DNA from 4 places in the Streptomyces sp. NPDC003635 genome. Region 3 is predicted to be linked to each of the others. Evidence: riboswitches for the same ligand, from Rfam matches in the RefSeq annotation. Region 3 holds a riboswitch; each other region holds the start of a gene.

Region 1 (7,034 bases), on a different contig from region 3:
CACGGGGGCGACGGCGACCCGGACGCCGTCCGGTGCGGGCCCGTCCTCCGGCACGACATGGATGACCTGTTTCTCACCGAGTCCGCGGCCGACCTCCCGGCCGTCCTCAAGCGGCCGGATGCCCAGCGCGGCAGCGCTCGCGCGCAGTTCCGGCTGTTCCTGGTCCCCGTGCAACACGGCCCAGACCGGGGTGCCGCCGAGTTCCAGGGCGCGCACCAGGAGATCGGCGACGAGGAGCACGCGCAGGGCGCCGGTGTCGAAGCCGGGCGCATGGGCCTCGACCCGGGTCAGACCACGCCGGGCGGGCGCGGCGTCGACGGGCTCGCCCGTTCGGGCGTCGATGATGCGCAGCACTCCCCGAGCCTAGGCGGGCGCGCGCCGGAGCGCAGCATGCGGCTCGGTTTCCGGACAGGTCGGATCAGCTCACGGTGCCGAGGAACCGTACGTGCGGACGGAGATCGTCGCCCTCCCGGCTCACGGCCGCCCGGACGCCGTACACCTCGGCGATCAGCTCCTCGGTCAGCACGTCGCCGGGGGTCCCTGCGGCCACCGCACGTCCCGCGCGCAGGACGACGACCTCGTCGCAGTACATCGCGGCGAGATTGAGGTCGTGCAGGGCGACCACGGCCGTGACCGGTAGGTCGGTGACGAGGGTGAGCAGTTCGAGCTGGTGGTGGATGTCGAGGTGGTTGGTGGGTTCGTCGAGGAGGAGTTCGCGGGGTTCCTGCGCGAGCGCGCGGGCGATCTGCACCCGTTGGCGTTCCCCGCCGGAGAGGGTGTGCCAGGGCTGGTCGGCGTGGTCGGTGAGGCCGGTGCGGTCCAGGGCGGCGCGCACGGCGCGTTCGTCCCGCGCGGTGGCGGGCGTCCAGGCCCGTCGGTGCGGCACACGACCGAGTCGTACGACGTCCAGGACCGTCAGTTCGACCTGGGTGTCCGCCTGTTGCTCGACCACGGCGAGGCGGCGGGCGACCTCCCGGCGGGGCCGCCCGGTGAGCGGGTCGCCGTCGAGGGTGACGACACCGGCCGTGGGCGCGAGCAGCCCGGCCAGCAGCCGTAGCAGGGTGGACTTGCCGGAGCCGTTGGGCCCCAGGAGGCCGACGGTGGTGCCGGGGGCGGGCGCCAGAGTGACCCCGTCCAGGATCAGCCGACCGTCGGCCCGGCGGCTCACCCGGTCCGCGCGAAGACCCGTCGCCGCCCTCGGCGTCACGTCCGACATCCCGCTCATCGCGCCCTCCGCGTCCGATACAGCACCGCCACGAACGCCGGCACCCCGATCAGTGAGGTCACGACACCAACCGGCACCTCCTGGGGATCGAGGACGGTACGGGCCAGCGTGTCGACCCACACCAGGAACACCGCGCCCACCAGCGCGGTCAGCGGCAGCAGCCGGGTGTGGCCGGGGCCGGCCAGCGCCCGGGCCGCGTGCGGCAGGACGAGGCCGACGAAGCCGATCGCTCCCGCCGAGCTGACCAGGGCGGCGGTGAGCAGGGCGGTGACGCACAGCAGCACCAGCCGGGTGCGGGCGACCGACACCCCCAGGGAGGCCGCGGCGTCCTGCCCGAAGGCGAAGGCGTCGAGAGTGCGGGCGTACGACAGGCAGACCACGAGCGCCACGACGAGCACGGCCGCGCACAGCCACACGTCGGTCCACCCCGCGCCCGCGAGCGAGCCGAGGAGCCAGAACAGCACCCCGCGCGTGGTCTCGGCGTCGGCCGAGGTCATCACCACGAAGGAGGTGAGCGCGGAGAAGAGCTGCATGGCCGCGACCCCGGCCAGGACGACCCGGTCGGTCGTGCCGCCCAGGGTGTGGCTGAGCAGCAGCACCGACGCGAAGGAGACCAGCGCACCGACGAACGCGCCGGCGGAGACCGAGACCGCGCCCCCGCCCACCCCGAGGACGACCACCACGACCGCTCCGGTCGAGGCGCCGGAGGAGACGCCGAGGACGAACGGATCCGCGAGCGGGTTGCGCAGCAACGACTGCATGACCGCCCCGCACACGGCGAGCCCGGCCCCGCACACCGCCGCGAGGAGCGTGCGCGGCAGCCGGAGCTGCCAGACGATGCCGTCCCGGATCGGTGTCAACCGCGAGCTGCCGACGCCGAGATGGGACAGAACCGTGGACCAGACGTCGGCGACCCGGATGTCGGCGGGCCCGATGGTGATCGCGACCGCCAGGGAGCAGCACAGGACGGCGATCCCGGCCCCGCCGAGCACCAGCGTGCGCCGGAGGCTCACTTGGCGAGCCCGAACTCGCGCAGCGCGGCGGCGACCTGCTCCACGCCCTCCACCGTGCGGATCGTCGGGTTCATGGCCTGGCCGCTGAGCAGGACGTACCGCTTGTGCTTGACGGCGTCCATGTTCCTGGTGACGGGGTCGGACTCCAGGAAGGCGATCTTCTTGGCGGCCGACTCGGCCGTCTGCGACTTGCGGGTCAGATCCCCGATGACCAGGACGTCGGGATCGCGGTCCGCCACGGTCTCCCAGTTGATCTGGGGCCATTCGTCGTGGGTGTCGTCGAAGACGTTCCTCGCCCCGAGCGCGCGGGTGATGATGCCGGGGGCACCGCAACACCCCGCCATGTAGGGCGACTCGGCGTTGGCGAACCAGTACAGGAGCGTGACGTCGGAGGCGTCGACGCCCGAAGTGGCCTTCGCCATCCGCTTCTCGAGCGAGGCGACCAGTTCCTCGCCCCGCCGCTGCACCCCGAACACGGCGGCCAGGTCGCGGACCTCGCCGTAGACGTCCTCGATGGCCAGCGGGGTCGTCCGCACTCCGTCGCCGTCCCCGGAGTTGTCCTTGCCGACGCAGTCGGAGGGGGAGACGTAGGTCGGCACGCCGAGCTTCTCGAACTGCTCCCGGGAGGCGACGCCGCCCTTGCCGAGGGTGGAGACGAAGGAGGCGGAGACGAAGTCGGGCTCGGCCTCCAGGACGCGCTCGTAGGAGGGGTTGTTCTCGGCCATGCGCGGGACTTCGGCATTCGCCTTCTCCAGCCCCCTCATCACCGGGTCGGTCCAGGTCGCCGTCCCCGCGAGACGGTCGGCGAGGCCGAGGGAGAGCAGGATCTCGGTGCTGCCCTGGTTCAGGGAGACGGCGTGCCGGGGCGGGTGCGTCACGCGCACGGGGTGGCCGCAGTTGTCGAGGATGACGGCGGCCTTGGCGTCGTCGGCGGGGGCGTTGTCCGCGCAGCCGGTCAGGAGCAGGGCGGCGGCCGTGAGCAGGGCGGCGGGGCGGGCGAGACGTGCGATGGGCACGGGTATGGTTCCTCAGTCGTCGAGGGCTCGAACGCGGAGCCCGTCCGTACGGTGCTCCCCCGCCGTCCGTTCGACCGCGGGGGCCGCCAGCAGGTCTTCGGACTCGGGGTCGTCCGGTCGGGGCGCCTTCCCAGACGGCTGTCACGCCGTCCAGTGGCCGAGGCCCCGCCCGTCACCCTCACCGCTGCGCGTCAGCTCCGGATTCGCACCGGATTCCCTGACCCATGAGCATGGGTTCGACTGGCCTCGGCAAGCTACCACGCGAAATCCGGGAATCTCCGGGCGCCCCGGGCCGTTGAGCCGGGCAAGGCATGGCATGAGGTCGAGGAGGCCCCCGGTGTACGGCGACGAAGCGACGATCCGCAAGATCCTCACCGAGCTCGGCGACACCTGGGCCGTGGTCGGTCTGTCGTCGAACCAGAGGCGCGCGGCCTACGGCGTCGCCCAGGTGCTCCAGCGCTACGGCAAGCGCGTGGTGCCGGTGCATCCCAAGGCGGAGACCGTGCACGGCGAGCAGGGTTACGCCTCCCTCGCGGACATCCCTTTCGACGTGGACGTCGTCGATGTCTTCGTCAACAGCGAGCTGGCGGGGCCGGTCGCCGACGAGGCCGTCGCCAAGGGCGCCAAGGCGGTCTGGTTCCAGCTCGACGTGATCGACGAGGCCGCCTACGAACGGACCCGGGCGGCGGGCCTGGAGATGGTCATGGACCGCTGCCCGGCCATCGAGATTCCGCTGCTGCGGTGACGCACGACGAGGTGGTGTACTGCAACATGGCGTAGACAGGGGTCGCACCCCTCACCGGTCCGCGAGGAAGAACCGATGCCCGAGCCGCCGCCGCCCGCCCTCTGCTGCGTGCCGTCCTCCGGGACCGGCTCGGCCAGGCAGGAGCCGGTCGCCACGGGCCCCCGCACGGCCGCTGGCAGCGCCTTCTCCAGTGACGGCATGGTCCTGCTCCCGGGCGGCGAGTTCCTGATGGGGGCCGAGGACAGCGAGGGGTTCCCGGACGACGGCGAGGGCCCGGTACGACCCGTGCGGCTGAACTCCTTCCGCCTGGACACCCGCGCGGTGACCAACGACGCCTTCGCCGCGTTCGTCGCCGACACCGGCCACCTCACCGACGCCGAGCGCCTGGACTGGTCGTACGTCTTCGCCGGGTTCCTGCCCGCCGCCCTGCGCCGGGACGCCCCGCGGCCCGAGCGGACGCCCTGGTGGTGCGCGGTCGCGGGCGCGGCCTGGGACCGGCCGGAGGGCCCGGGCAGCGATCTCGCCGGACGCGGTGACCACCCGGTGGTCCATGTGTCCTGGTACGACGCCGCCGCCTACGCCGCCTGGGCCGGCAAGCGGCTGCCGACGGAGGCCGAGTGGGAGTACGCCGCCCGCGGCGGCCTGGAACAGAAGCGCTACCCCTGGGGCGACGACCTCGACCCCGGCGGCACCTACCGCTGCAACATATGGCGCGGCACCTTCCCCACCCAGAACACCGCGGCCGACGGCTACCGGGGCACCGCCCCCGTGGACGCCTTCGAGCCCAACGGGTACGGGCTCCACAACATGTCGGGCAACGTGTGGGAGTGGTGCGCGGACTGGTGGTCCACGGAGCACCGAGCGGCGGCCGGCCCCACCGGCCCGGCCGAGGGCACCGCCAAGGTGATCCGCGGCGGTTCCCACATGTGCCACGCCTCCTACTGCAACCGCTACCGGGTCGCCGCCCGCAGCGCCAACACCCCGGACGGTTCCAGCGGTCACGCGGGGTTCCGCTGCGCGGCGGACACCTGAAAGCCGGTACGACCATAATGCTGGCGTGACTTCCAGCACCCCCCACCACAACTCCGGTGCCGCACAGCGCTTTCCGGTCGTCATAGTCGGTGCCGGACCGGCCGGGCTCACCGTCGGCAACATCCTGCGGGCCGCCTCCGTCGACTGTCTGGTCCTGGAGACCGAGAGCCGTGAGTTCATCGAGCGGCGGCCCAGGGCCGGCGTCCTGGAGGAGTGGGCCGTACGCGGGCTCGAACAGCGCGGCCTCGCGGGCAACTTGCTGGCGCGCGGTCAGGTGCACAACGAGTGCGAGTTCCGGTTCTCCGGAGAGCGCTACCGTTTCGAGTACGCCGAACTGACGGGACATCATCACTTCGTCTATCCGCAGCCGTTGCTGGTGACGGACCTCGTACGGGAGTACGCGGACGTGCGGGGCGGCGCCATCCGCTTCGGCGTGCGGGACGTGGAGCTGCACGATCTGGAAGCGGACCGGCCCTCCGTGTCGTACACCGACCCCGAGTCCGGACAACGGCAGGTCGTGCGCGCCGACTTCGTGGCGGGCTGCGACGGGGCGCGCGGGGTGTCGCGCACCGCGCTGCCGCCCGGGCGCGCGCAGGTGTCGCGGTACGACTACGGCGTCGGCTGGCTGGCACTGCTCGCCGAGGCGCCGCCGTCCAACGACTGTGTGGTGTTCGGCATGCATCCGCGCGGGTTCGCCGGGCACATGGCGCGCAGCCCCGAGGTGACCCGCTACTACCTGGAGTGCCCGCCCGGCGACGACCCGGACGACTGGTCCCACGAGAGGGTCTGGTCCGAGCTCCAGTTGCGGCTCGGCGCGGCCGGAGCGCCCCGCCTGACCGAGGGGCGGCTGATCGAGAAGCGCGTGCTGGACATGCACAGTTACGTCGTGGAGCCCATGGTCTTCGGGCGGCTCTTCCTGGCCGGTGACGCCGCCCACCTCACCGCGCCGATCGCCGCGAAGGGCATGAACCTCGCCCTGCACGACGCCTTCCTGCTCGGTGACGCCCTGGTCGCGTACCTCACCAAGGGCGACACCGCGGGCCTCGACGGCTACTCACCGGCCTGCCTGGACCGGGTCTGGGACTACCAGGAGTTCTCGCAGTGGCTGTCGGAGGTGTACCACGGCACCTCCTCGGGCGACCCGCATCGCGCCGGGACCACCCTGGCCCGGCTGCGCCGCCTCTTCGGCTCCCGTGCGGCGGGCCTGGCGTTCGCGGAGCAGTACCTGGGCAAGAACGCCGTCTAGCGGGCCGTATCGGGAAACGCCGACCGCTGGGCCGTATCACGACATGAGCCCTGAGCGGTCTCAGGCGAGCCCGAGCCCTTCCAGGACGACGGCACCGGGCAGCTCGGCGAAGGCCTTCCCCGGCACCAGCAGCTTGCCGCGCCGGCGGCCACTGCCGACCAGGACGTACGGGAGGTCCACGACCGCGGAGTCCACCAGCACCGGCCAGTCGGCGGGCAGTCCGATCGGGGTGATGCCGCCGTACTCCATGCCGGTCTCGCCGGTCGCGGTGTCCATCGCGGCGAACGAGGCCTTGCGGGCGCCGAGCTGGCGGCGTACCGCGCCGTTGACGTCGACGCGGGCGGTGGAGAGCACGACACAGGCGGCGAGCGTGGTCTCACCGCCGCGCTTGCCGGCCACCACCACGCAGTTCGCCGACTGTTCGAGCAGTTCGCGGCCGTAGTGCTCGACAAAGACGGCGGTGTCGGCCCACTGCGGGTCGGTGTCGACGTAGACGATCTGGTCGGCGGGGACGCTGCCGCTCCAGTCGCGTACGGCGGCGGCGACCGGGGCGGTCAGCTCGTCGAGGCAGTCGGGGGCGGGGGTGGCCTGGTCGAAGTGTCCGATGGGTGCGCGCATGGCCGCACGGTAGCAACCTCGAGACGGACCTCAGCGCACGGGCGGGACGGAGACGACCAGCACCAACTCGGCGGGGACGTCACCGTCGTTGCCGTACATGTGGGCGGCGCTCGCCTCGAAGTAGGCGCTGGCGCCCGCC
Region 2 (7,034 bases), on a different contig from region 3:
ATCTCGACCGGCGCGCTCAAGCCCAAGGTCGCGGTGGCCATGTCCGCCGTACTGAACCTTGTAGGCGCCTTCCTCTCCGTGGAGGTCGCCAACACGATCTCCAAGGGTCTCGTCGACGAGACCGGCATACGTCCCGAGGTCATATTCGCCGCCCTGGTGGGCGCGATCCTCTGGAACCTGCTCACCTGGCTGGTGGGCCTGCCCTCCAGCTCCTCGCACGCCCTCATGGGCGGTCTGATCGGCGCGACCATCGCCTCGGCGGGCGTGGGCGCGGTCCACGGCGACGTCCTCGTCACCAAGGTGCTGATCCCGGCCATCGCCGCCCCGCTGGTCGCGGGCATCGCGGCGATGCTCGCGACGAAGCTGATGTACTCCCTGGGCAAGAAGTCCGAGGGCAGCAAGGCCTCCGAGAAGGGCTACCGCGCCGGGCAGATCGCCTCGGCCGGACTGGTCTCGCTGGCCCACGGCACCAACGACGCGCAGAAGACCATGGGCATCATCACCCTCGCCCTGGTCGCCGGCGGCACCCTCGCCCCCGACTCCGACCCGCCCATGTGGGTCATCCTCTCCGCGGGCCTGGCCATCGCGCTCGGCACCTACCTGGGCGGCTGGCGGATCATCCGCACGATGGGCAAGGGCCTGACCGACCTCCAGCCGCAGCAGGGCTTCGCCGCGCAGACCAGCGCCGCGACCGTCATCCTGGCCTCCTCCCACCTCGGCTTCTCCCTCTCCACCACGCACTCCGTCTCCGGCTCGGTGATGGGCGCCGGGCTCGGCCGCAAGGGCGGCGTGGTGCGCTGGTCGACGGCGACGCGGATGTTCGTCGCGTGGGGCCTGACGCTGCCGGCGGCGGCGCTGGTCGCCGCGGTCGCCGAGTGGGTCACCGGCTTCGGCAGCTGGGGCACCGGCCTCGTGGCGGTCTTCCTGGTCGCCTCCAGCGCGGCGATCTGGAAGATCTCCCGGCGTGAGGTCATCGACCACACCAACGTCAACGAGACCGCCGAGGAGCCGGCCGGCGTCGTCACGACGGCCATGGCCGCGGTGACCCCGCCCCCGGCGGGCACGGTGACCGAGGACCTCACGGCGACGATCCCGGCCCACGCGAGCGAACCGGCCACGTCGCAGGCCGGCGTCTGACCCGCCCACCCGGCTCACTGAAGGAATCAGCATCATGAAGATCGACTGGGCGGCCCTCGGCTCCGTCTTCGGCGTCAGCCTCGTGGTCACCGTGGCCCTCGTGGCCCTGTTCACCCTCGGCATCACCGGCCTCGCCCGCCGCGAACGCGCGGCGGAGCAGGGCGGCACCGCGACGGTGGCGCTCACTGGCGCGTACGCCTGCTTCGCGGCCTGCGCCGCGGCCGTGGGCTACGGGATCTACCTGATCGTGGCCTGACCCGCTTCTTACTCGACGCGCGCTCTGTCCGCGCGCCCATGCTGGGCGCCGGACAGGGCGCGCCGTCGTGTGCGCCCGGGTTCACAGGGGGTAACGCCGTGCGGCCGCGGGGCACTTCGGGCGTAGCCACCTCATCGGGGTGACGGCGCTGTTCAAACCCCGTCCCACCGACCCCGATGTGGGCCTCAGCACACTCTTCCCTCGCAGGTCAACAGCGAGTTGACGGCCGTTCCGGGGCCGTGGTGGACTGCCGGAGCCAATTACGGCGGCAGGAGAGGAAGCCGGTGCGAGTCCGGCGCGGTCCCGCCACTGTCACCGGGGTAGGTAGCCCCGGGAGCCAGGAACTCTCACCGCCGGTCTAGTCGAACCAGGGCGTGGACACCCTGAGTGAGGACATGTCGCGATGCTCGCCTGCCTGTTGCCATCCAGCGCCAGACCCCTTTCCGACTCCGCGACCGGCTGAGCCGATGCGGGCCGATCGCGTCTTCGCGTACGGCGCCGCCGCCGGCCTCCTGGGTGACCTGCTCCTCGGCGATCCGCGCCGTGGGCATCCGGTCGCCGCGTTCGGGCGGGCCGCGGGTGCCGTGGAGCGGGTGCTGTGGCGGGACGACCGGGGGCGGGGTGCGGTGCACACCGCCGTGTGCGCCGGTGGCGCCGTCGCCGTCGGCGCTCTCACCTCTCGTGCGGTACGACACTCCCCCGCGGCGTCCGTCGCCCTCACCGGCCTCGCCACCTGGGCCGTCGTCGGGGGGACCTCGCTCGCCCGCGAGGCCCGCCGCATCGGGCGTTCGCTCGAAGCGCGGGACGTCGAGGCCGCGCGGGCCCGGCTGCCGCATCTGTGCGGGCGCGATCCGCAGGCGCTCGACGCCGACGGGATCGCCCGGGCCGTAGTGGAGTCCGTCGCCGAGAACACCTCCGACGCCGTCGTCGGCGCGCTGGTGTGGGGCGCGCTCGGCGGAGTGCCGGGGCTCGTCGGGTTCCGGGCCGTGAACACCCTCGACGCCATGGTCGGCCACAAGTCACCCCGCTACCGGCGGTACGGGTGGGCCTCGGCCCGCCTCGACGACGTCGCCGGGTGGCCGGGGGCGCGGCTGACGGCCGTACTCGCCGCCGCAGCCGGTGGGAATCCCCGGGGTGCGGTACGCGCCTGGCGCGCCGACGCCGAGAAGCACCCGAGCCCCAACGCCGGGCCGGTGGAGGCCTCGTTCGCGGGGGCGCTGGGGGTCCGGCTCGGCGGGACGCTGTCGTACGGCGGACGCGTCGAACATCGACCGGTACTCAACGGGGAGGGGCGGGCAGTGGAAGTCGGGGACATCGAACGGGCCGTACGGCTGTCGCGGCGGGTCAGTTGGCTGGCGCTCGGCGTCAGTGTCGTCGCGCGCCGGGCCGTGAAGGGGCGGACGTCATGACCGGCGGTGGGCTGCTCGTCGCCGGGACCACCTCCGACGCCGGGAAGAGCGTCGTCACCGCCGGCATCTGCCGGTGGCTGGTGCGGCAGGGGGTCAAGGTGGCTCCCTTCAAGGCGCAGAACATGTCGCTCAACTCCTTCGTGACCCGCGAGGGCGCCGAGATCGGGCGGGCCCAGGCCATGCAGGCCCAGGCCTGCCGCGTCGAGCCGACCGCGCTGATGAACCCCGTGCTGCTCAAGCCGGGCGGCGAGCAGAGCAGCCAGGTCGTGCTCATGGGCAAGCCGGTGGGCGAGTTGAGCGCGCGCGGGTACCACGGGGGGCGGCAGCAGCAGCTCCTCGGGACCGTGCTCGACTGCCTCGCCGAACTGCGGGGCACGTATGACGCGGTGATCTGTGAGGGGGCCGGTTCGCCCGCCGAGATCAATCTGCGGCGGACCGACATCGTGAACATGGGGATCGCCCGGAACGCCGGGCTGCCCGTGGTCGTGGTCGGCGACATCGACCGCGGGGGTGTCTTCGCCTCCTTCTTCGGTACGGTCGCGCTGCTCTCGCCCGAGGACCAGCGGCTCGTCGCCGGGTTCCTCGTCAACAAGTTCCGCGGCGACGTCTCACTGCTGGAGCCGGGCCTGGACATGCTGCACGGGCTCACCGGGCGGCGGACCTACGGCGTCCTGCCCTTCCGGCACGGACTCGGCATCGACGAGGAGGACGGACTGCGCGTGTCGCTGCGGGGAGCCGTCCGGGAGTCCCAGGTCTCCTCCCCCGTCGGCGAGGACGTGCTGCGCGTCGCCGTCTGCGCCGTGCCGCTCATGTCCAACTTCACCGACGTCGACGCCCTCGCCGCCGAGCCGGGTGTCGTCGTGCGGTTCGTGGACCGGCCGGAGGAACTGGCCGACGCGGATCTCGTCGTCGTCCCCGGGACCCGGGGCACGGTGCGCGCGCTGGAGTGGCTGCGGGAGCGGGGGCTCGCGCAGGCGCTCGTGGGACGAGCCGCCGAGGAGCGGCCCGTCCTCGGGATCTGCGGGGGCTTCCAACTCCTCGGCGAGCACATCGAGGACGACGTCGAGAGCCGTCGCGGTCACGTCCCCGGGCTCGGGATCCTGCCCGTCCGCGTGCGGTTCGCGCGCGAGAAGACCCTCACCCGGCCCGTCGGCGAGGCCCTCGGCGAGCCGGTCGAGGGCTACGAGATCCACCACGGGATCGCCTCCGTCCACGGCGGTGAACCCTTCCTGGACGGCTGCCGGGTCGGACAGATCTGGGGCACGCACTGGCACGGCTCACTGGAGTCGGACGGTTTCCGGCGGGCCTTCCTGCGCGAGGTGGCGGCCGCCGCGGGCCGCCGCTTCGTGCCGGCCCCCGACACCTCGTTCGCCGCGCTGCGCGAGGAGCAGCTCGACCGGCTCGGCGATCTGATCGAACAGCACGCGGACACCGACGCGCTCTGGCGGCTCATCGAGTCGGGCGCGCCGCAAGGACTGCCTTTCATTCCACCGGGAGCGCCCGCATGAGCACAGTGTTGTTGTTGTCGACCGCCGACACGGATCTGCTGGCGGCCAGGGCGGCGTCCGGTGCCTCCTACCGGATCGGCAACCCGACCCGGGTGGACGTCGCGGAGGAACTCCCCGGCCTCGTCGAGGGCGCGGACATCGCCGTCGTACGACTGCTCGGCGGCAAGCGCGCCTGGGAGGACGGCCTGGCCACGCTGAAGGCGGCCGGCATCCCGACCGTGCTGCTGGGCGGAGAGGCCGTCCCGGACGCGGAGTTGATGGCGGAGTCGTCGGTGCCCGCCGGTGTCGTCGCCGAGGCGCTGCGGTACCTCGTCGAGGGCGGCCCCGCCAACCTCACCGAGCTCGCCCGCTTCCTCTCCGACACCGTGCTGCTGACGGGCGAGGGGTTCGTCGAGCCGCAGAAGATGCCGGAGTACGGCGTCCATGGCGACCGCGCCATGGAGAGCGGCCGGCCCACCGTCGGCGTGCTCTTCTACCGGGCCCACGAACTGAGCGGCAACACCGGCTTCGTCGACACGCTCTGCGACGCCATCGAGGCACGCGGCGCCAACGCCCTCCCCGTGTACTGCGGTTCGCTGCGCGGTGCCGACGCGGGGCTGTACGAGATCCTCGGCCGGGCCGACGCGCTCGTCGCCACGGTCCTGGCGGCCGGCGGCACGCACGCCTCGCAGGCCTCGGCGGGCGGGGACGAGGAGGCGTGGGACATCGGGGCCCTCGCCGATCTCGACATCCCCGTGCTGCAGGGACTGTGCCTCACGTCGTCCAGAGCGGCCTGGGACGAGTCCGATGCCGCCCTCTCCCCCATGGACGCGGCCATGCAGGTCGCGATCCCGGAGTTCGACGGCCGGCTCATCACCGTGCCGTTCTCCTTCAAGGAGCAGAACGACGAGAACGGGGCCGACGTCCCGGTGTACGTCGCCGACCCGGAGCGGGCCGCTCGCGTCGCCGGGATCGCCGTCCGGCACGCGGCGCTGAAGCACAAGCCGAACGCCGAGAAGAAGCTCGCGCTGGTCTTCACCGCCTACCCGACCAAGCACTCCCGGGTGGGCAACGCGGTCGGCCTCGACACGCCCGCGTCGGCGGTACGGGTGCTGGACGCGCTCAAGGACGCCGGGTACTCGCTCACCGAATATCCCTCGGGCGGTGACGAGTTGATCCACCGGCTGATCGAGGCCGGTGGTCACGACGTCGAGTGGCTGACCGAGGAGCAGCTGGCCTCCGCGCCCGCGCGCGTGCCCCTCGCCGACTACCAGGCGTGGTTCGACAAGCTCGACCCGGAACTCAAGCAGGCGATGACGGAGGCCTGGGGCGAGCCGCCAGGGTCCCTCTACGTCGACGGGGACGACATCGTGCTCGCCTCCCTCCAGTTCGGCAACGTCGTCGTGATGATCCAGCCGCCGCGCGGCTTCGGCGAGAACCCGATCGCGATCTACCACGACCCGGACATGCCGCCGTCCCACCACTACATGGCCGCCTACCGGTGGCTGGAGAACTCCTTCGGCGCCGACGCCGTCGTCCACATGGGCAAGCACGGCACGATGGAGTGGCTGCCGGGCAAGGGACTGGGCCTCAGCGGCGGTTGCGCCCCGGACGCCGTCCTCGGTGAACTCCCGCTGATCTACCCGTTCATCGTCAACGACCCCGGCGAGGGAACGCAGGCCAAGCGGCGCGGGCACGCCACGGTCGTCGACCATCTCGTCCCGCCGATGGCCCGCGCCGACACCTACGGCGACCTGGCCAAGCTGGAGCAGCTTCTCGACGAGTACGCCCTGGTGAGCGACCTCGACCCGACGAAGGCCCCGGCCGTACGGGCGCAGATCTGGACGCTGGTGAAGGCGGCCGAACTCCACCACGACCTGCATGTCGACGAGCAGCCGGACGACGAGGAGTTCGACGAGTTCGTCATGCACATCGACGGCTATCTGTGCGAGATCAAGGACGTGCAGATCCGGGACGGGCTGCACGTCCTCGGCGGCGGGCCGATCGGCGAACCGCGCGTCAACCTCGTGCTCGCCGTGCTGCGCGCCTCCCAGGTATGGGGTGGTCAGGCCAACGCGCTGCCGGGGCTGCGGAGTGCGCTGGCCGCCCATTTCGGGCTGGACGAGAAGGAGCTGCTGGCCGAACCGGGCGCGCCCGTGAAGGTACCGGTCGAGCTGAGCGACCTCGTCGAGGGCCCCGCGCGCACGGCCGCCGACGCGATCGACCTGCTGGAGCAGCTGTGCCGCCGGGTCGCCGAGGGCATGGAGGAGCGGAACTGGCGGGCGGCAGCCGTACCGGCGCTCGTGCGCGAGGTCATCGGCACCGAACTCCCGGACGCCGTCAAGGTGCTGGAGTTCGCGTGCGACGAGGTCGTACCGCGCCTGGCGAGGACCACCGACGAGATCGGGCACATCCTGCGGGCCCTCAACGGCGGCTACGTCCCGGCCGGGCCCTCCGGCTCCCCCACCCGCGGTCTGGTCAACGTCCTGCCGACCGGCCGCAACTTCTACTCCGTCGATCCCAAGGCCATCCCCTCCCGGCTGAGTTGGGAGGTCGGCCAGTCCCTCGCCGACTCCCTGGTGGCTCGCTACCTCCAGGACACCGGCGAGTACCCGAAGTCCGTCGGGCTCACGGTGTGGGGTACGTCCGCGATGCGCACCCAGGGTGACGACATCGCGGAGATCCTGGCGCTGCTGGGCTGCCGTCCGGTGTGGGACGACGCCTCGCGCCGGGTGACCGGGTTCG
Region 3 (7,034 bases):
TGCCGGATCGCTCGAACAGCTCCCGTGCCATCGACCCCCCGTCACCGTCGTACTGAACCCACACCCAGGGTTCCACATGGCCCGGCTGTGACTCGTCGTGGCCTCTCCACCACTTGCTCAGCGCCTGGACTATGACCTTGCCCTCCTGCTCCATCAGGTCATGGGCCCGGTCCTTCTCCAGGTAGTGCTCGTCGGATGTGCCATCGATCCGTGAGGGACGGGCGTGGTCCGTTTCCACATTGAGGGACGCCAAATCCTCGTCCGGGCTGCTGAACCCCGTCACATGCCGCACCGCCGCACGCTCGGCACCGCTCCCGTGCCGAGCGACCGCGGCCTTGAACCTCTCCGCACTGGTGGGGTCGGCGAGCAGTGCGGCTGCCGTCTCTGTGGTGTGGGCGGGGTAGATCCGGATTCCCTCGCACGGCTTGGCGGCGCTTTCCGCCCCGCAGCCCGTCACGGGCAGGAGGGCGAGCAGGGAAATGGCCAGTCCGCGTCTGCGTCTCGGATCCCCCATCTGCCCAGCCTCACCATCTGCCGACGCCGCAATGATCTTGAAGATCCTAGACGTTCCGGTGCACGACCTGCCCCCGGCCACCGTCAGCCGTACCGGCGCCTCCGTCACCTCGTCGGCCGGGGCCGTCGCCGGGTCCACCGCCAGTGCCGTGAGGTCGGCCCGGAAGCCCGCAGCGGTGCGGCCGGCGATGTCCGCCTCGCCGGCGGCGAGCGCCGCGTGGGTGGTGCAGCCCTCCAGGGCCGCCGTGTGGGTGGTGCAGCCCTCCAGGGCCGGGAGCGCCGTCACACCTACCAACACCTGGACCCGGCGCTCTGCCCGCGGGCCTGCCGCCGGGTGGCCGGCAACCGCGCGCAGGCCTCGCCGGAAACGGCCACCACTCCTGCCCGTCCACTACCACGGGCCGCCCCCGGCGGAGCGTCAGCCGTCGGCCGGGATCGCCGCGGCCAAGGCGGCCAGCTCCTCGGGGGTACGTGGCCCGGCGGCGCCGTCGCCCAGCAGCCCCCGCCCGCGCAGGAGTTCCGCCGCGGCCACCCCCCACGGCAACCGCAGCCCCGCCTCCCGCAGCAGATCCGTGCGGGCCAGCATCTCGGGCGCGGGCCCCGTGCGGGCGCCCCCCGGCGTGAGAAGCGCCGCGTCGTCGGCCCAGCGCAGGGCGAGGTCGACGTCATGGGTGGCCATGACCACCGTCGTGCCGCTCGCCCGGAGCCCGTCGAGGGTGCCGAGCAGGCGTTCCTGCCCGTCCGGATCGAGCCCCGCGGTCGGCTCGTCGAGGATCAGCACCCGGGGCCGCATCGCCACGGCGCCCGCGATCGCGGTGCGCTTGCGCTGGCCGTAGGAGAGCAGATGGGTGGGCCGGTCGGCCAGCGCGCTGATGTCCAGCGCGGCCAGCGCCTCCTCGACCCGGGCGCGCACCTCGGCGTCGGAGAGCCCGAGGTTGAGCGGCCCGAAGGAGACGTCCTGTGCCACGGACGCGGCGAAGAGCTGGTCGTCCGGGTCCTGCACCACCAGCTGCACGGTCGTCCTGAGCCGGGTCAGCCCCTTGCGGTCGTACGACACCTCCCGTCCCTCGACGCTCAGCCGCCCCTCGCGCGGCTTGAGCCCGCCGCTGAGGAGCCGCATCAGGGTCGTCTTGCCGCTGCCGTTGCGCCCGAGCAGCGCCAGCGCCCGCCCCTCGCGCACCTCGAAGTCCAGGCCCGCCAGCACAGTCGGCCCTTCCTCGTAGGCATAGGACGCGCCGTGGAGGGCCACCAACTCGCTCATGACAGAGGGCCTTTCAGTACGAGGGTGAGGGCGGCCAGCGCAACGAGGAGCCCGCAGCTCGCGGCCGTGAAGCGGACCGAGATCCGTGCCTCGGGCACCAGCACGCGCAGCGTTCCGTCGTAGCCGCGCCCGGCGAGCCCGGCCTGGAGCCGGGTGGCCCGGTCGAAGGCCCGTACGAAAGCGGTGGCCCCGAGCCCGCCCAGCGAACGCCAGGTCGCGGCGCGGGTGGTGTGCCCGAGTCGCGCTGCCTGGGCGTCCCGGATCCGCCGTACGGAATCCAGCAGCAGGAAGCTCATCCGGTACGTCACCAGCGCCACGTCGACCACGGCCGCGGGCACGCCGGCCTTCACCAGCCGTGGCAGCAGGTCGGACATGGGCGTGGTGAACGCGAACAGCAGCACCCCGAGAGAGGCCGCGGAGGTGCGCAGCAGCAACTCCCCGGCCCGTTGGGCCCCGTCGTCGGCGAGGGATACAAAGCCGTCGGGCCCGCCCACCTGTACCAGGAGCGTGGCGGCGCCGGTGACACAGAACCCCAGCGGCACCCGGTAGGCCCGCCACAGTTTCCGGCCCGGTACGCCCGCTGGGCCCAACAGCACGGTGAGGGCTGTCACCAGGACCAGCGCGGCCCCCGGCCAGGGCGGCAGCGAGATCGCGAGCACGGTCAGACCGAGTCCGAGCACGGCTTTGTCCACGGGATGGCGGCTGCGCCAGCGACTGCTGTGCGCCGCCGCGTCGATCGGCAGCACGAGGGCTCAGACCCCTTCGCCGTCGGACTCCCCGGCACGGCCGACACCGACGGACTCCCGTTCCAAGGCGCGCTGTTCCCCCTGCTTGCGGCCGCGGCGCAGCCCGAAGTAGTAGGCGAGGACACCCGCGCCGAGAGCCGCTTGCAGTGAGAACAGCGCCGACTCGATTTCCCCGGACGGCGGTTCGTACAGCGGCGAGAACCAGGGCTCGTAGTCCGGCTCGATCTCCGTGATGGCCGTCTCGGCCTCGCCGTCGGCGCCCGTGAAGGGTTCCTCCTTGTGGTCGCCGAGCCCGAGCACGAGCGGCATCACGGCGAGCGCCGCCACCGCGAGCAGCAGCAACAGGTTGATCTTCGTGTTACGGCTCATCGGGCCACCGCCTCGTTCGACTCGGTCCGCACCCGCTTGCCGCCGGACAGCAGCACACCGAGCCGGGTCAGTTCTCCCTTGCTGGACTGCACCAGCAGCCGCATCACCAGCACCGTCAGGAGCCCCTCGCTCACCGCGAGCGGGATCTGCGTGACGGCGAAGATGGAACCGAACTTGCCGAGCGCGCCCAGGAACCCGCTGCTGGGGTCGGGGAACGCCAGCGCCAGCTGGACACTGGTGACGCAGTAGGTCGACAGGTCGGCGACGAAAGCGCCGCAGAAGACGGCGGCCATCAGCGGTACGTCGTACCGCCTGAGCAGCTTGTAGACGGCGTATCCGGCCCAGGGCCCGACGATCGCCAAGGAGAAGACGTTGGCGCCGAGCGTGGTCAGGCCGCCGTGCGCGAGCAGCAGGGCCTGGAAGAGCAGCGTGATGGTCCCGAGGACCGCCATGATCGGTGGCCGGAACAGGATGGCGCCCAGACCGGTGCCGGTGGGATGGGAGCAACTGCCGGTCACCGATGGCAGTTTGAGTGCGGACAGAACGAAGGTGAAGGCCCCGGAGGCACCGAGGAGCAGGGTGCTCTCCGGGTGCTCGCGGACTTCACGCGTGAGTGACCGGACTCCGTGGACGACGAACGGCGCGGACGCGACGCCCCAGGCGACCGCGTGCGCCGGAGGCAGAAATCCCTCGGCTATGTGCATGGCTCAGCAGACCCTCTCCAGCACCTCGTGGATGGTTGACGCGCCTTGGCCGGTCTCCTGGCTGACGGGTGACACCGCCCGTGACTCCGCCTTCCCGGGTCCCGAAGGACCCAGTGGCTGCCCGTGAGGGCTGGAGCCGGACTTCCCGATCACAGTGGCGAGGGCCGCACCGGCATTGCACCGGATTTCCCGTTCACCAAGGCGTGGTGACAGTAGTCCGCCCACCGGGCCCATGACAAGCGGAGCCGGGGGGCGCACAGGGGGAGTGAACCGGCTCACGCACCTGCGGTGACGTCAGTCCCAGCGGTAACCGTCCCCGAAGTTGAGCGTGTGCTCCAGGACGTCCTCGAGGGGGTCGTTGATTTCCACGGTGTTGATCACGGACACCAAGGGCGCGTTGTTGGAGACGTGCAGCGGGGGATTGTCGTGGGCGGCGGCGTCACCGGCGGCGAGGACCGTCGCGGTGAGGGCGACGGGGAGGAGGGAGATCCGTGCGCGCATGACTGCTCTCCTTCGAGGTCGGGGTGGCGGCGGGGACGATGTCGAGCTCAGGGTGGCGGGGACGATGTCGAGCTCAGGGTGGCGGCGGGGACGATCGGCAATTACCGCGCGCCGGTCTCGCGAATCCCGGATCCTCGGACGGTTCACCTGGACGGGGCGGGCGTTCGGCGGGCCCTATCGGCTGGACGGCCGCCGACTGACCACTGCGAGCAGTCGTGCGACCAGCGGGTTCTGATCGTCCGTCCGCCAGGCGACGGCGACCCGGGTGCGGGCGGTGTCGGGCTCGATCCGGCGGAACGCGACGCCCTTGAGGCGGATACGGCGGATGCCGGCCGGGGCCACGGAGACGCCGAGGCCGGTCTCCACGAGGGCGCAGACGGTCGCCCATTCCACCGCGTGCTGGGCGATGCGCGGGGTGAACCCCTGTGCCGTGCACAGCCCGATGAGCTGGTCGTACAGCCCGGGCCCGGCGTCACGGGGCAGCAGCACGAACGGTGAGTCCGCCAACTGCGCGAGCCGCACGGTCCGCTGGGCGGCGAGGGGGTGGCCGCTCGGCAGCACGGCGACGAAGGGCTCGGCGACCACCGTCCGGAAGGCAAGCTCCGGCTCGGCGTCGGAGGGTTCGCGCAGCAGGCCGACGTCGATGGTCCGCTCGCGCAGGGCGGCGAGCTGGGGAGCGGTGGTCATCTCGCGGATGTCCAGCCGTACATCGGGGAATTGCTGCCGAAAGTCGCGGATCAGGCTGGGCAGGACGGTCAGCGCCAGGGATGCGGCGAAGCCGAGACGCAGCCGGCCGGCGGTGCCGGCGCCGACGGCCCGGGCGGCGGCGAGCCCGTCGGCGAGGTCGGCCAGGACCCGCCGGGCGGCGGGCAGCAGTTCGTGGCCGGCGGGGGTGAGGGCGACGCGCCCCGGTCCGCGGCGGAACAGCGGGTGGCCGACCTTGTCCTCCAGCCGACGGATCTGCTGGCTCAGCGGCGGCTGCGCGATGCCCAGGCGGGCGGCGGCGTGTCCGAAGTGGAGTTCCTCGGCCAGGACGACGAATGCGTGCAGCTGGGGGAGGGGGAGTTCGGGCCGTTCCATATCTTCAGTGATATCAGCTCATGCGGACGGCCGTATTAGACGTATCGATGCTGGTCACCTAGCGTTCGGCGCATGACAGAGCGACGTGCGATCCTCAGCGGCTCGACCTTCGAGGAGCAGATCGGCTACGCCCGTGCCGTGGTGGACGGCGAGTGGGTGCACGTGTCCGGGACGACCGGGTTCGACTACAGCACCATGTCGATCTCCGACGACGTCGTGGAACAGGCCGAGCAGTGCCTGCGCAACATCGAGTCGGCCCTGACGGAGGCGGGCTGCACCTTCGCCGACGTGGTCCGGGTGCGGTATCTGCTGCCCGAGCGTGCGGACTTCGAGCCGTGCTGGCCGGTGCTGCGGCGCCGTTTCGGTGAGGTGCGGCCGGCGGCGACGATGCTCGTGTGCGGTCTGTCCGACCCGCGCATGAAGATTGAGATCGAGGTGTACGCGCGGAGGTCGACTCCCGGGTAGCAACGGGTGATTCGCCTGGCAGGATGGGCGCATGTGAGCGAACGCAGCGCATTCCTGACCATCGCCAAGACGTCCGCCCCGCTGTACGCGACCATGCTCGCCGCGTCGGCCGGCGCCCTCGTCGACACCGCGCTCCTGGGCCGGTACGCCACCGTGTCCCTGGCCGCGTTCGCCGTGACGATGGCGGCCTTCGGCCCGGCCACGGTCACCGTCGTCGGCGCGCTGCGCGGGGTGATGCCCTTCGTGGCGCCGCACCGTGAGAATCCCGAGGAACTGCTGCCGTTGGTGCGCGGCGGCATGTGGCTGGCGTTCGCCATGGGTGGGCTGGGCGCGGTAGCGGTGGCGATGGTGCCCCTGTTCGGTGCGGTGTTCGGAGTGCCGAGCGCTGTCCTCTCGCACCTGGGTGCCCTGCCCTGGCTGCTGGCGGCCGGCGTCGTGGTGATCGCGGTCGGCGCGTCGGCGACGTCAGTGCTGGTCGGCCTCGGACAGTCCGCCCAGGTCATGCGGGCGGGGCTGTGGGGGACGGCGGTGTCGGTGACCCTGTCGGTCCTGCTGGTCGGTGGCCCTGGCCCCCTGCCGAGCCATGGTCTCAACGGCGCGGGCCTGGCGATGCTCGCCTCCAGCCTGGTCGGCGCTTGCCTCAACCAGTACGCCCTGCGCCGCCGCACGGTCCTGGCGGGCCGCTCCCTCCGGCCCGGCCGCCCCGATCCGCGCCAGGTGCTGAAGCTGGCCCGCGTGGGCATCCCGCTCGCGGGGACCGTGCTGATGAAGTTCGCGGTGCTCGGTGTCCTGACCTTCGCCGCGGCCCGGACGGGCACCGACAGCGCGGCCGTGCACGGGGTTGCCGAGTCCCTGGTGAACGTCGTGTTCACGGTGGCGGTGGCGGTCGGTCAGGCCACGGTTCCGCTGATCGCCGGGTACGCGCAGGAGTGTGACATCGAGCGGATCCGGCGCAGTGTGTGGGCGGGGCTCCGGGTGGCGCTGTGCGCGGTGGTGGTGCTCTGCGCCGGCCTGTGGCTCCTGCGCGGCCCGGTCGTGGACCTGTTCACGAAGGACCCCGCGCTCGGGCAGGAGGTCAGGCACCTGCTGCCGCTGGTCCTGGCGGTGGTGGTCAGTGACGCCCTGCAGGCGGTGGCGGGCTTCGGTCTGGTCGGGCTCAAGCGGACAGGGCCCGGCCTGGTGTCCACGGCCGTGTGGTTCGGGATCCTCGCGGCCCTGGCGGTCCCGGTGGCCGACGCGGCCGGGCTGACAGGCCTGTGGGCGGCCCTGGCCTGCGCGAATCTTCTCCAGGCGGCTACGAAGCTGATGTCGTTCCACCGGCACACGGCCCGGATCGGGGCGGGCGCCCGGCCCCCGGCCGCGGCGGCCGCGGACCGCCCTTGAGTTGCCCCGCCC
Region 4 (7,034 bases), on a different contig from region 3:
GCCCCGGAAGGTGCGCCGGTAGGCGTTCGGAGTGGTCCCCAGCGCCCGTACGAACTGGTGGCGCAGTGCCGCCGCGGTGCCGAACCCGGTCCGGCCCGCGACGGCGTCCACCGTCTCGTCCGTCGTCTCCAGCAACTGCTGCGCCAGCAGGACGCGCTGACGCAGGATCCAGCGGTAGGGAGTGGTGCCCGTCTCCTGCTGGAAGCGGCGGGCGAAGGTGCGCGGTGACATGTGCGCGAGGTCGGCGAGCTGTTCGACGGTGACCTCCTCGGCGAGATGCCGCTCCATCCAGGTCAGGACGTCGCCGACCGTGTCGCACTGGGAGCGGGGCAGCGGGCGGTCGATGTACTGCGCCTGCCCGCCGTCCCGGTGCGGCGGCACCACCATGCGCCGGGCGATGGCGTTGGCGACCTCCACACCGTGCTCCTTGCGCACGAGGTGCAGGCTCGCGTCGATCCCGGCGGCCGTGCCCGCCGAGGTGATCACCGGGTCCTCGTCCACGTACAGCACATCGGGCTCGATGGCCGCGCGCGGGTGGCGCCGGGCCAGCTCCTCCGCCTGCCGCCAGTGCACCGCGCACCGTCGGCCGTCCAGCAGCCCGGCCGCGCCCAGCACGAAGACGCCGGAGCAGACGCTGAGCACTCGGGCCCCGCGCTCCACGGCCCGCACCAGGGCGTCGAGCAGCGCGGGCGGATAGTCCCGGTCGATGTAGTCGCTGCCCGCCGGTACGGCGATCAGGTCGGCCTCGTCGAGCCGGTCCAGGCCGTAGGGCGTGGAGACCGTGAACCCCGGGACATGGGTGCGCAGCGCGGGGCCTTCCGCCGAGACGACCGCGAAGTCGTACACCGGAAGCCCCTCGTCACCGCGGTCGAGTCCGAAGACCTCGCAGACGACACCGAGTTCGAAGGGGTGCACGCCGTCGAGCAGGGCGACGGCCACGTTCTTCAGCATGCCGCCAGTGTGGCACGGTTCTGGCAGTAAATCGATGGTGCGCGGCAGTCCTGCCACTGTCCGTCAGGAGTGTTCAGCGCGACAGTGGTGACATGACCAGTGAACAGACAGAAGCACTCATCGGAATGACCGTCGTCCTCGGGATCCTCGTCCTTCTCGTCCTCCCGTCACTGCTCGGCATCGCGCACGACCGGCGCATCGACCGTCAGCTCCGGGAGGCCGAGGAGGGGCGGCCCGAGGCTCAGAAGTCCTCGTCCAGGTCCACCGTGCCCTCCACCGCGACCTGGTACGCCGAAGGGCGCCGCTCGAAGAAGTTGGTGAGTTCCTGAACTCCCTGCAGCTCCATGAAGGAGAAGGGGTTCTCCGAGCCGTACACCGGAGCGAAGCCGAGCCGGGTCAGCCGCTGGTCGGCGACACACTCCAGGTACTGGCGCATCGAGTCGGTGTTCATGCCCGGGAGGCCGTCACCGCACAGGTCGCGCGCGAACTGCAGCTCGGCCTCGACGGCCTCCCGCAGCATGTCGGTGACCTGCTGCTGGAGCTGGTCGTCGAACAGCTCCGGCTCCTCCTTGCGGACGGTGTCCACGACATCGAACGCGAAGCTCATGTGCATGGTCTCGTCCCGGAACACCCAGTTGGTGCCGGTGGCCAGGCCGTGCAGCAGACCCCGGCTGCGGAACCAGTAGACGTACGCGAAGGCGCCGTAGAAGAACAGGCCCTCGATGCACGCGGCGAAGCAGATCAGGTTGAGCAGGAAGCGGCGGCGGTCGGCCTGGGACTCCAGGCGCTCCAGCTTCTCGACCTCGTTGATCCACTTGAAGCAGAACCCGGCCTTCTCACGGATCGAGGGGATGTTCTCCACGGCGTCGAAGGCCGCCGCCCGGTCCTCCGGATCGGGGAGGTAGGTGTCCAGCAGCGTCAGGTAGAACTGGACGTGCACGGCCTCCTCGAAGAGCTGACGGCTCAAGTACAGCCGCGCCTCGGGGGAGTTGATGTGCTTGTACAGCGTCAGCACGAGGTTGTTCGCGACGATCGAGTCGCCGGTCGCGAAGAAGGCGACCAGCCGGCCGATGAGGTGCTGCTCGGCCGGGCTGAGCTTGGCGAGGTCGGCGACGTCCGAGTGGAGGTCGACCTCCTCCACGGTCCAGGTGTTCTTGATGGCGTCCCGGTAGCGCTCGTAGAAGTCGGGGTAGCGCATGGGGCGCAGGGTCAGCTCGAAGCCCGGGTCGAGGAGATTCTGGTTACGGCTGGTCATTACTGGCATGCCTCGCAGGACTCGGGGTTCTCAAGGGAGCAGGCGACGGCCTCTTCGGAGGTCACCTGCTGGACGGGGACGGAAGCCTGTGCCGCGCGGGCGATGCGGGTCGCCGGGCGCGAGCGCAGGTAGTACGTCGTCTTCAGCCCGGACTTCCAGGCGTACGCGTACATCGAGGAGAGCTTGCCGATGGTCGGCGTCTCCAGGAACAGGTTCAGCGACTGGGACTGGTCGAGGAACGGGGTCCGCGCCGCCGCCATGTCGATCAGACCGCGCTGCGGGATCTCCCACGCCGTGCGGTACAACGCCCGTACGTCCGCCGGGATCCACGCGAAGTCCTGCACCGAGCCGTTCGCCTCGCGCAGCGCCTCACGGGTGCGGGCGTCCCACACGCCGAGCCGCTTCAGGTCCTGCACCAGATAGGAGTTGACCTGGAGGAACTCGCCCGACAGCGTCTCGCGCTTGAACAGGTTGGACACCTGCGGCTCGATGCACTCGTACACACCGGCGATGGAGGCGATGGTCGCCGTGGGCGCGATGGCCAACAGCAGCGAGTTGCGCAGGCCCACCTCGGCGATACGGCTGCGCAGTGCCGCCCACCGCTCCGGCCAGGTGAGTTCGGCGTCGTAGTGGTCGGGGTGCAGGACGCCCCGGGCGGTACGGGTCTTCTCCCAGGCCGGCAGCGGGCCCTCGCGCTCGGCGAGGTCGGCGGAGGCCTCGTAGGCGGCGAGCATGATGCGCTCGGCGATCCGGGTGGACAGCGCCCTGGCCTCCGCCGAGTCGAAGGGCAGCCGCAGCTTGAAGAACACGTCCTGAAGGCCCATCGCGCCCAGGCCCACCGGCCGCCACTTGGCGTTGGACCGGCCCGCCTGCTCGGTCGGGTAGAAGTTGATGTCGACGACCCGGTCGAGGAAGGTGACGGCCGTGCGGACGGTCGCGTCGAGGCGCTCCCAGTCGATGTCACCGTCCGCGACGAACGAACCGAGGTTCACCGAGCCCAGGTTGCAGACCGCCGTCTCCCCGTCGTCGGTGACCTCCAGGATCTCCGTGCAGAGGTTGGAGGAGTGCACGACATGGCCCGGCAGGGCCGTCTGGTTCGCGGTGCGGTTGGCGGCGTCCTTGAAGGTCATCCAGCCGTTGCCGGTCTGCGCGAGGGTCCGCATCATCCGGCCGTACAGATCACGGGCGGGGATGGTCTTGCGCGCGAGTCCGGCGGCCTCGGCCTTCCGGTAGGCCGCGTCGAACTCCTCGCCCCACAGGTCGACCAGCTCGGGCACGTCGGCCGGGGAGAAGAGGCTCCACTGCTCGTCGGCGTTGACCCGGCGCATGAACTCGTCCGGGATCCAGTGGGCGAGGTTCAGGTTGTGCGTCCGCCGGGCGTCCTCACCGGTGTTGTCGCGCAGCTCCAGGAACTCCTCGATGTCGGAGTGCCAGGTCTCCAGGTACACCGCGGCGGCACCCTTGCGCCGGCCGCCCTGGTTCACGGCGGCGACCGAGGCGTCGAGGGTCTTCAGGAACGGGACGATGCCGTTGGAGTGCCCGTTGGTGCCGCGGATCAGCGAACCCCGGGAACGGATACGGGAGTACGAGAGCCCGATGCCGCCGGCGTGCTTGGAGAGCCGGGCGACCTGGTGGTAGCGGTCGTAGATGGAGTCCAGCTCGTCCAGCGGCGAGTCCAGGAGGTAGCAGGACGACATCTGGGGGTGCCGGGTGCCGGAGTTGAAGAGCGTGGGGGAGGAGGGGAGGTAGTCGAGGCGGCTCATGAGCCCGTAGAGCGCGGCGACTTCGTCCACCGACCTGGTGGTGTCGTCCTCGGCGAGACCGGCGGCGACGCGGAGCATGAAGTGCTGCGGCGTCTCGACGACCTTGCGGGTGAGGGGGTGCCGGAGCAGGTAACGGCTGTGCAGGGTACGCAGGCCGAAGTAGCCGAAGCGGTCGTCGGCGTCGGTGTCGATCAGCGCGTCGAGCCGGACGCCGTGGATCCGGACGAACTCGGCGGTCCGGTCGGCGATCAGGCCCTCCCGGTGCCCGACCGCGACGGACTCGGTGAAGGACGTGACGCCCTGCGAGGCGGCCTCGGCCGCGACGGTGACCGTCAGCAGCCGGGCGGCCAGCCTGCTGTAGGCGGGGTCCTCGGAGATGAGCCCGGCCGCGGCCTCGGTGGCCAGCTCGCGCAGCTCCGCCTCGTCGGCCCGGGCGGACCGGCCGCGCAGCGCGGCGGCGGCGACCCGGCCGGGGTCGGCGTCGGGGAGGTCGGCGGTCAGCTCGGTCAGGGTCCGCAGCAGGGCGGTGCCCGGGGCGTCCTCGGCGGTCGGGACGGCTGAAGCCGGATCGGCTGGCGCGATGGTCACGTGGGGCTCTCCCTCGCTCGGCACAGGGCCTTGCGGAGGGCAGGCGGCAGCTCACGAGCGCACGGGGCGTCGCGTCCACCGGCCCACTCCACGAGGCCCGGACGTCAGTCACCCGGACCGGACGGCCGGGCGCACTGTCGGCAGGTCCTCGGACTGACCATGTGCACAGACGTGCACAAGTACACCGTTGCGGGACAGTTCCGGATTCGCACCGGATTCCCCTGCGGCGACAGCGAGCATGAGCATACATCTTGTGCCGGGCCGCGGTGACACCCCCAGATGTTGTGTCGGAGTCGACTTCAGAGCGTCAACTCGTAGGTGAGGAGAGTGAACTCGGGGTGGTCCGGAATCGGGTTCCAGTCGCGTTCCGGGGCGCGTCGGAAACCGAGGCGTTCGTAGATGCGGTGGGCGCTGTGCATCAGGGGCTGGGTGGACAGGACGATGCCGGTGCGGTCGCCCGCGGCGCTCGAGCGGTCGACGCACGCCTGCACGAGGGCTTGTCCGACGCCTCTGCCCCGGGCCTCGTGGGCCACCGCGAGCATGCGGACCTCGGCCTCGCCGGGGCGGGCGAGGTCGGCCATGGGGCCGGGAGAGGGGACGTAGGTGACTCCGCCGAGGAGGCGGCCTTGTTCCACGGCGACGAGCACGTCGGCGGCGGCCGCCCGCTTGGCCACGTCTCTCAGTTCGCCGAGGTACCAGTCGGCTTCGCCGAAGGCGAGAAGGCCGTCCTGGAGGTAGGCCTGGGCGGTGATCTCGCCGAGTTCGTCGTATTCGGTGGGTTCCGCCGCGCGGATCCGGAAGTCCATACGGATGAGTGTGTACGACGGCGGGCCGCCGACAGTCCTGCATGTCGGCGGCCCGCTGCGGAACGGCCCGGTATCAGTGGAGGGGCGACAGTTCCTTCTGCACACCCGGGTCGCCCGCGTCCGCCGTGTAGTCCTCGGGGCTGGTCTCGTCGATGCCCTCGGGGGCCTTCGCCGCCTTCAGGACGAAGGTCAGGACCACCGTGACGACCAGGTTCAGCACGAACGCCGTGAGGCCGATGTAGCCGATCTCCCCGATGCCGGGGATCTCCTTCGAGGAGCCGCCGAAGTGCTTCTGCGTCGGCGAGGCGACGCCGTACGCCGCCACCGTGCCGTAGATCATGCCGACCGCCCAGCCCGCCAGCAGCGCCCAGCGGTGGAACCAGCGGGTGAACAGGCCGCCGACCAGGGCCGGGAAGGTCTGCAGGATCCAGATGCCGCCGAGGAGCTGGAAGTTGATGGCGACCGTCTTGTCCATGGTCAGGACGAAGGCCAGCGCGCCCACCTTCACCAGCAGGGAGACCACCTTGGAGACCTTGGTCTCCTCGGCCGCCGTCGCGTCCGGCTTGATGAAGTCCTTGTAGATGTTGCGGGTGAAGAGGTTCGCCGCCGCGATCGACATGATCGCCGCCGGGACGAGCGCGCCGATGCCGATCGCCGCGAAGGCCACGCCCGCGAACCAGTCCGGGAACATGTTCTCGAACAGCTGCGGGATCGCCAGCTGGCCGTTCTCCACCTTCACCCCGGCCGCGACGGCCATGAAGCCCAGCAGCGCGAGCAGGCCGAGCATCAGGGAGTACAGCGGCAGGATGGTGGTGTTGCGGCGGATCACGTCACGGCTCCTGGAGGAGAGGGTCGCGGTGATCGAGTGCGGGTACATGAACAGCGCCAGCGCCGAGCCCAACGCCAGCGTGGCGTACGTCCACTGACCGGCCTCCGCCGGAATCAGACCGCCCGCCCCGGTGGTGGTGAACTTCTCGTTCGCCTCGGCGAAGATGTCGTCGAACCCGCCCAGCTTGATCGGGATGTAGATGATCGCCACCGCGATCACCAGGTAGATCAGGGTGTCCTTGACGAAGGCGATCAACGCCGGGGCCCGCAGACCCGAGGAGTAGGTGTACGCCGCCAGCACACCGAAGGCGATCAGCAGCGGCAGGTCCTTGATGAACCAGTTCGTGTTCTCGCCGCCGCCGACGCCCATCACGTCCAGCACCGCCTGGATGCCGACGAGTTGCAGCGCGATGTACGGCATCGTCGCCAGGATGCCGGTCACCGCCACGGCGAGCGAGAGGCCCTTGGAGCCGAACCGCCCGCGCACGAAGTCCGAGGTCGTCACGTACCCGTGCTTGTGCGAGACCGACCAGAGCCGGGGCAGGAAGGTGAAGATCAGCGGGTAGACGAGGATCGTGTACGGCACCGCGAAGAAGCCCGCCGCGCCGGCCGCGTAGATCGCCGCCGGGACCGCCACGAAGGTGTACGCCGTGTAGAGGTCGCCGCCGAGCAGGAACCAGGTGACCCAGGTGCCGAACGACCGGCCGCCCAGGCCCCATTCGTCGAGGCTGTGCTCGTTCTCGGCCTTGCGCCAGCGCGCGGCCAGGAAGCCCATGACCGTGACGGCCAGGAAGAAGAAGATGAAGACGGCGAGTGCGACGCCGTTCACGCCGTCGTTCACTT

What was found. A riboswitch is a leader RNA that binds a small molecule or an ion and turns the genes downstream of it on or off. The one in region 3 is predicted to bind cobalamin.
Region 1: another riboswitch for cobalamin. It lies ahead of ACWDRW_RS37590 (ABC transporter substrate-binding protein); the one in region 3 lies ahead of ACWDRW_RS10735 (energy-coupling factor ABC transporter permease).
Region 2: another riboswitch for cobalamin. It lies ahead of ACWDRW_RS18890 (cobalamin biosynthesis protein); the one in region 3 lies ahead of ACWDRW_RS10735 (energy-coupling factor ABC transporter permease).
Region 4: another riboswitch for cobalamin. It lies ahead of ACWDRW_RS04655 (ribonucleoside-diphosphate reductase subunit alpha); the one in region 3 lies ahead of ACWDRW_RS10735 (energy-coupling factor ABC transporter permease).

The regions. Positions count from the first base shown of each region.
Region 1 is NZ_JBSFOK010000070.1:19,877-26,910, reverse strand. Features, by position in the region: gene ACWDRW_RS37605 (hypothetical protein) at 1-354, opposite strand, end outside; gene ACWDRW_RS37600 (ABC transporter ATP-binding protein) at 419-1,225, opposite strand; gene ACWDRW_RS37595 (FecCD family ABC transporter permease) at 1,222-2,238, opposite strand; gene ACWDRW_RS37590 (ABC transporter substrate-binding protein) at 2,235-3,254, opposite strand; cobalamin riboswitch at 3,340-3,499, opposite strand; gene ACWDRW_RS37585 (CoA-binding protein) at 3,592-3,999, shown strand; gene ACWDRW_RS37580 (formylglycine-generating enzyme family protein) at 4,075-5,031, shown strand; gene ACWDRW_RS37575 (4-hydroxybenzoate 3-monooxygenase) at 5,057-6,277, shown strand; gene ACWDRW_RS37570 (YbaK/EbsC family protein) at 6,338-6,895, opposite strand; gene ACWDRW_RS37565 (helix-turn-helix domain-containing protein) at 6,926-7,034, opposite strand, start outside.
Region 2 is NZ_JBSFOK010000018.1:62,168-69,201, forward strand. Features, by position in the region: gene ACWDRW_RS18880 (anion permease) at 1-1,137, shown strand, start outside; gene ACWDRW_RS18885 (hypothetical protein) at 1,172-1,393, shown strand; cobalamin riboswitch at 1,620-1,759, shown strand; gene ACWDRW_RS18890 (cobalamin biosynthesis protein) at 1,861-2,802, shown strand; gene ACWDRW_RS18895 (cobyric acid synthase) at 2,799-4,310, shown strand; gene cobN (cobaltochelatase subunit CobN) at 4,307-7,034, shown strand, end outside.
Region 3 is NZ_JBSFOK010000008.1:137,427-144,460, reverse strand. Features, by position in the region: gene ACWDRW_RS10755 (amidohydrolase family protein) at 1-799, opposite strand, end outside; gene ACWDRW_RS10760 (Type 1 glutamine amidotransferase-like domain-containing protein) at 1-56, shown strand, start outside; gene ACWDRW_RS10750 (energy-coupling factor ABC transporter ATP-binding protein) at 932-1,774, opposite strand; gene cbiQ (cobalt ECF transporter T component CbiQ) at 1,771-2,520, opposite strand; gene ACWDRW_RS10740 (energy-coupling factor ABC transporter substrate-binding protein) at 2,527-2,889, opposite strand; gene ACWDRW_RS10735 (energy-coupling factor ABC transporter permease) at 2,886-3,593, opposite strand; cobalamin riboswitch at 3,624-3,809, opposite strand; gene ACWDRW_RS10730 (hypothetical protein) at 3,888-4,094, opposite strand; gene ACWDRW_RS10725 (LysR family transcriptional regulator) at 4,269-5,174, opposite strand; gene ACWDRW_RS10720 (RidA family protein) at 5,247-5,639, shown strand; gene ACWDRW_RS10715 (MATE family efflux transporter) at 5,673-7,022, shown strand.
Region 4 is NZ_JBSFOK010000003.1:192,627-199,660, reverse strand. Features, by position in the region: gene ACWDRW_RS04665 (GlxA family transcriptional regulator) at 1-951, opposite strand, end outside; gene ACWDRW_RS04660 (ribonucleotide-diphosphate reductase subunit beta) at 1,193-2,206, opposite strand; gene ACWDRW_RS04655 (ribonucleoside-diphosphate reductase subunit alpha) at 2,206-4,557, opposite strand; cobalamin riboswitch at 4,680-4,803, opposite strand; gene ACWDRW_RS04650 (GNAT family N-acetyltransferase) at 4,857-5,363, opposite strand; gene mctP (monocarboxylate uptake permease MctP) at 5,437-7,032, opposite strand; gene ACWDRW_RS04640 (DUF3311 domain-containing protein) at 7,029-7,034, opposite strand, start outside.